DNA from 2 places in the Variovorax humicola genome. Region 1 is predicted to be linked to the other one. Evidence: riboswitches for the same ligand, from Rfam matches in the RefSeq annotation. Region 1 holds a riboswitch; the other holds the start of a gene.

Region 1 (3,165 bases):
GGCAGGTCCATCGGCGCCGAGCGACGAATGGCCGGCGGCACGATGCCGTCGATCAACTCCGCTCGGGTGGCGTGGCCGATGACGGGCAGCATGCGCGCCTCATCGGCCGGTTCGATGCCGATGTGGCGCGCGACGAACTCATCGGCGTTCTCGAGTTGACGCAGGGTGGGGAGGGCGTTGGACATCACGGCGGTCGATCAAGCCTCGGCGGAGAATTTCTCGTAGCTGGTGGCGTCCATCAGCGCATCGAGTTGCAGGGCATCGCTGAGCTTGACCTTGAAGAACCAGCCGGCCGCGAGCGGGTCGCTGTTGGCGAGCGAAGGGTCGGCGCGCAGCGCCTCGTTCACTTCGGAGATTTCACCGGACACGGGCATGAAGACATCGGCCGCGGCCTTGACCGACTCGACCACGCCGGCCACTTCGCCTTGTGCATAGGTCTTGCCGACTTCGGGCAGGTCGACGAACACCACGTCGCCCAGCGCATCCTGTGCATGCACGGTGATGCCGACGGTGGCGGCATCACCGCCGGTGGACTGGACCCACTCGTGGTCCTTGGTGTATTTGACAGTCATGAAAGCTCCTGAGAAAAGCAAGAAAGAAGATCAGCCGCGGTAGTAGCGGGTCGGCACGAAGGGCATGGTGGTCACTTCCATCGGCACGGGCTTGCCGCGCACGATGGCCTGGATGCGGGTGCCGGGTTCGGAGAAGGCCGTGGCCACGTAGGCCATCGCGATCGGGCGGTCGGCCGTCGGGCCCAGCAGGCCGCTGGTCACCCTGCCGATGGCGTGGCCCTCGAAGGATTGCAGCTCGGTGCCGTCGCGAACCGGCACACGCTCCAGCGCCACCAGGCCGACGCGCTTGCGGGTGAGCGTTTTCTGGTCGACGTGTCCGGCCAGGTCGGCCGCCACCGCCAACTGCGCCAGGATCTTGTCCGCCCCCGGAAAGCCGCCCGGGCGCGCGCCACCGGGCCGGCGCACCTTCTGCATGGCCCAGTTGAGCGAGGCTTCGACCGGCGTGGTGGTGGTGTCGATGTCGCTGCCGTAGAGGCACAGGCCGGCTTCGAGGCGCAGCGAGTTGCGCGCGCCGAGGCCGATGGGCTTGACCTCGGGTTGCGCAAGCAGCAGGCGGGCGAGGGCGTCGGCATCGCTTGCGGCGACCGAGATTTCGAATCCGTCTTCCCCGGTATAGCCGCTGCGGGTCACGAAAGCCGGGATCGAGCCGATCCGCACCGAGCCTCCGGTCATGAAAACGAAGCGCTCGACGCCCGGGGACAGGCGCGCCAGCGTCGCCGCCGCCTGCGGGCCTTGCAACGCCATCAGCGCGTGGTCCGGCAGCGGCCGCACCTCGCACCGTGTGCCGATCCTGGCCGTGATGTAGGCGATGTCAGCCGCCTTGCAGGCCCCGTTCACGATCACGAAGATCGAGTCGTCGCCCTCGTTGAAGAACATCAGGTCATCGAGGATTCCGCCGTTGTCGTCCAGCAGCAGGCCGTAGCGCTGCCTGCCCTGCGCCAGTCCGATCACGTCGACCGGCATCAGCGTTTCGAAGGCCGCCGCTGCTTCCGGACCGACAAGCCGCAGCTGCCCCATGTGTGAAATATCGAACAAGCCGGCGGCTTCGCGCGTGTGCTTGTGCTCGGCCATCAGGCCGGTCGGGTATTGCACCGGCATCGAGTAGCCCGCGAAGGGCACCATGCGGCCGCCGAGTTCGGCATGGAGGGCATGCAGCGGCGTCTTGAGGAGTACTGCGGCGGTGTCGGATGGAGTGGCCATGAGGCTTTGTTCCAGTGGGGCAGTCGAGTTCCATGGCAATGCCACGGGCCACTCCTGCTGTCCGCTTTACCTGAGAGATTCGCCCCACGATCGGGGTTTGCTCCTTCGGTGGACCGCCTGGTTGCGCGGCCTCTCTCCAGCAAGAAAACGCCCATTGGAGCGGGCGCCTCGTCAGTCCTTTTGCCTGAGCGTTCGGACCCGTGCTTTTTCGGGGGCCTGCGCCTTCGGCGGCCCCGGCAACCGAGGCGCTCTCCTGACCGCCGGAATTCTACTGTCAGGCCGCGACGGCGAGCTTCACCGCTTCGGGATTTTCACGGACGTAGTCGCGCACGATGGCTTCGATGCTCTCGTCGGCGTACAGGCCCAGCTCGCGTGCGCGCACCCATTCGAAGCGGCCCGGCCAGCCGCTGATGATTTCGCTGACATCGCGGTCAGGCCGGATATCGAGCAGGTCGATTGCGGCTGAACCACCGATGCGATACAGCGCCTGCACCATTTCGTCCACGCTGGCACACAGTGACGGCAGGTTGACGGCGGTGCGGGGTCCCCATTTGCCGTGTGGCGCGCTCGCGGCGCAAACAAGCCCCTCGATGGCGCGCGCGGGAGACGAGATTGCCACCAGCGTGTCAGGCGGCACCAGGCAACGGGCTGGCCGGCCGGCCAGCGGCTCGCGGAACATGCCGCTGAGAAAATCCGACGCCGCGCCATCGGGTTCGCCCGGCCGCACGCACACCGTCATGAGGCGAACGCTGCGCGCGTGGATGAAGCCCTTGCGCCCATAGTCGGCCATGAGTTGCTCGCCGATGAACTTCTGGGTGCCGTAGCTGGTCTGGGGCGTGGGCAGCGTATCGTCCTCGATGACATGGGGCAGCGGCGCGCCGAACACGGCCAGGGAACTCGCGAACACGACCAGCGGCCGGGTGTGCTGGGCGCGGCAGGCTTCCAGCAGCGCATAGGTCCCCAGGAAATTGCTGCGCATGCCGAGTTCGAAATCTTTCTCGGATTCGCCGCTGACGGCGGCCGCCAGATGGAAGACCACCGCCGTCTCTGGCGGCAGCGCCCGCTGTGGACTGTCCGGGGCCAGCAACTCGCACAGGTCGCCGACGATCAGGTTGACCCGGGGATGGTCGGCCAGGTCGCGCGGCGGATGCACGCGGTCGACCAGCGTGATCATGCCGATGCGATGTTCCTTGCCGCCGCCGACCCCGATTGCGCCTTTCGCCAGCAGCCTGCGCGCCAGGCGCACGCCCAGAAAGCCAGCACCGCCGGTGATCACGATTTGCATTCGTTGCTCTCCTGTCCAGCCAGCTCAAAGCGATGTCATAGCGCATCGCCTCCCCCGTGTGAAGCAGGAAACGCGCTGACACAAACAAAAAACGCGCCGGCAAGGCGC
Region 2 (3,165 bases), on a different contig from region 1:
GCGGGGCGCAGGCCGGTCCAGAACTGGGCGCGCGTTGTGTCGCCGGCGCCCGGGAAGAGTTGTTCCACGCGCCGCACGATCGCCTCGCAACGGACGCGGTTCAGGTCGCGGTCGTAGCCGTTGAGCTCGGCCGTGCCGGCAATGCGCATGCGGTCGCCGCGGCCGTCTTCCGAGGTGTAGCGCGAGAACACGAGCTTGAACTCGTCATCGGTCAGCGAGACCTGGTACGCCTTCGACGCATCCTTTACCGGCAGCGTCACCGAATAGCCCTTGGCCGGATAGATCGGCAAGTCGATGCCCAGCGGCTTGGCATAGATGGGGCTCAACGAGCCCATCGCCATCACATACGCGTCCGCCTGCAGGCGCTGGAAGCGGCCCTCGATGTCAGTGGCTTCGACGTGCTCGATGTTGCCGCCGGCTTCGCGGATCGCGGTCACGGTGTGGCTCATCAGGAATTTCACGCCGCCCACTTCGCAGAGCTTGACCAGTTCGCGCGCAAATCGGTTGGCGTCGCCCGATTCGTCTTCGGCCGTGTAGGTGGCGCCGGCGAGTTGCGGACGGATGTGTGCCAATGCCGGCTCGAGCTTTACCGCTTCGTCGGCGGATATGACGACACGTTCGCAGCCCAATGCGCGCATTTGCTCGGCCGGCTTCAAGGCGCCATCGAACTCTTTTTGCGTCGTGTAGAAATGCAGGATGCCCTGCGTGCGCTGGTCGTAGCCGAGGCCGGTTTCGCGACGCAGTTCCTGCAGCATGCTGCGGCTGTAGGTGCCAAGGCGCACGATCTGCTCGATGTTGTGCCGGGTGCGCGCCGGCGTGCATTCGCGCAGGAACTGCAAGCCCCACATCCACTGCCGCATGTCGGCACGGATGCGAAACAGGAGGGGCGCGTCTTCCTTGCCCAGCCATTGCAACACCTTGATCGGCGCGCTTGGGTTGGCCCACGGCTCGGCGTGGCTGACGGAGATCTGGCCGCCGTTGGCAAAGCTGGTTTCAGCGGCCGGTGTGGCCTGGCGGTCGACCACGGTGACTTCGTGGCCGAGCTTCTGGAGGTAATAGGCCGAGGTGACGCCGAGCAAGCCGGCGCCCAATACGATCACGCGCATGAGAGGTCCTTTGAAAGTGATTTCAAAAGCCGCTCCCCCTGTCCTTGGTACCTGAGAGTTTCGACCTTGGCGCCCGCCAGGGTGTTGCTCCTTCGGTGCATCAGGCGTGGGCCTGATGGCTCTCCAGACGGCGATATCGATGGATGCAGTACATGGCCACGGGGCCGACCTGAGCGTTCATGGGAGTTTGCGCCTTCGGTGGAGCGACCGCGGTCGCTCGCTCTCCTGCAATCGGCGATTCTAGTTTCGGACGTGCCAAGGCGGCAACTGGAAGCAATTGAAGCCTGCCACTTTGACCTTGATCTGTCCCTGCGCTACCACGCGAAGCTCAGTGCGGGCCCAGGTCTGGCGCGATCGGCGAGTCAATGCCGGCAATTGTTCAACGTGAAGGTCGGCTGCGACTTGTGCGAAAGACTTGGAGACACCGGCGCGGCGAGCGCATTGTGGGTGTTGGGCCTGACGAGTCTGGCCGCCTGGGAAACCGGTGCCAATGCACTGGTGATCAACACACGGCGCAACGATGGCGCGACCGTCCTGGCGCTGCAACCCATGACCGCAGCCTATCGTGCCCTATTCAAGAAGCGTCCCTGTGAAGCCATCTGCCGCGCTTTGCCGGCGACGTGATCCAGCCTTCAAAGGGTCGCTCCATGGTTAGAGCTTGGTGAAAGAGCAGCGCTCACTATCTGCAGGGTCCAGAAGCAAAGGATCCCCAGCGCCGCGCTACCGCATCAGGGCGTGGATCCGATGCAGTGCGCGGCGAGCATCGTGCTGGGCCTGCAGAGCCTCGTTTCACGCGAAATCAGCGCACACCAGGCCGCCGTCGTCACCGTGGGGGCGATGCAGGCGGGCGAGGTCTACAACATCGTGCCCGAACAGGCCGTGCTCAAGATCGGCGTGCGTGCGCTCGACCCCGCGGTGCGCGCGCAGATCGAACGGCGGCTGCAGGCGTTCGTGCACGCGCAGGCCGACAGCTATGGCCTGAAGTGCGAGGTCGACTACCGCCAGCAGTATCCGGTGCTGGTCAGCCATGCGGACGAGACCGCGTTCGCTCGGGGGGTGGCGGTGGACCTGCTGGGTGCCGACAAGGTCCGCGAACGGATGCCCACCATGGGCAGCGAAGACTTCGCCTACATGCTGCAGGCAGTTCCCGGCGCCTACATGGTGCTGGGCAACGGGACCGGCGAGGATGGAGGCTGCCTGTTCCACACCCCGCGCTTCGACTTCAACGACCGAGCCTTGCCGCTGGGGGCGGCCTATTGGGTCCGACTGGCGCAGACTTTCTTGATCTGATCCACTTACTTCGGTGAAAAGGATCTCGACGAGCAAGGCCCGAGCAGCCTTGCCGGAGCGATCGCGGCTCACCCGGTGCAACGCCTTGCTGCCGATGAAATCGGCGCCTTTGCTTGTGGCCATTGGTGATGCGAAACGACGCCAGAAATTCGCCTTCGACGCCCAATAGCCCGGTAATCTAGTGGGTCTTTGCGCTTCTCTTCGAAACGAATCCACTACAAAATAGCACGACCGTTCGTATTATTAATTGCCGCCCATGCCCATCTCCGCCGCCTCGGCCAAGTCCTCGCGCTCCGCCCTGAAGGGCCAGCAAACCAAGGCTGCCATCGTCGACGCCGCGCTGAACCTGGCCGCGCAGATCGGGCTCGAGGGCTTGTCGATCGGCGCCGTGGCCGAACTCACGCAGATGAGCAAATCGGGCGTGTTCGCCCACTTCGGTTCGCGCGAAGAGTTGCAGATCTCCGTGGTCCGCGAGTATCACTCGCGCTTCGAGCAGGAAGTGTTCTATGCCGCGATGTCGGCGCCGCGCGGACTGCCCCGTCTGCGCGCGATGTTCGACAACTGGATGAAGCGCACCTCGGTCGAGATCGACTCGGGCTGCATCTACATCAGCGGCGCCACCGAATTCGACGACCGCCCGGGCCCGGTGCGCGATGCGCTGGTCGAATCGGTCAGCAAGTGGCAGGGGGCCGTCTTCCGCGCGGTGCAGCAGGCCACGGCAGAGGGCCACTTCCGCGAGGATGCCGACGAGCGCCAGATTGCCTTCGAG

The links. A riboswitch is a leader RNA that binds a small molecule or an ion and turns the genes downstream of it on or off. The one in region 1 is predicted to bind glycine.
Region 2: another riboswitch for glycine. It lies ahead of WKW80_RS18375 (D-amino acid dehydrogenase); the one in region 1 lies ahead of gcvT (glycine cleavage system aminomethyltransferase GcvT).

The regions. Positions count from the first base shown of each region.
Region 1 covers NZ_JBBKZV010000040.1:25,049-28,213, forward strand. The annotation lists gene gcvP (aminomethyl-transferring glycine dehydrogenase) at 1-185, opposite strand, end outside; gene gcvH (glycine cleavage system protein GcvH) at 198-572, opposite strand; gene gcvT (glycine cleavage system aminomethyltransferase GcvT) at 603-1,772, opposite strand; glycine riboswitch at 1,820-1,922, opposite strand; glycine riboswitch at 1,935-2,038, opposite strand; gene denD (D-erythronate dehydrogenase) at 2,047-3,057, opposite strand.
Region 2 covers NZ_JBBKZV010000011.1:14,013-17,177, reverse strand. The annotation lists gene WKW80_RS18375 (D-amino acid dehydrogenase) at 1-1,106, opposite strand, end outside; glycine riboswitch at 1,135-1,243, opposite strand; gene WKW80_RS18370 (hypothetical protein) at 1,305-1,730, shown strand; gene WKW80_RS18365 (M20/M25/M40 family metallo-hydrolase) at 1,788-2,396, shown strand; gene WKW80_RS18360 (TetR/AcrR family transcriptional regulator) at 2,653-3,165, shown strand, end outside.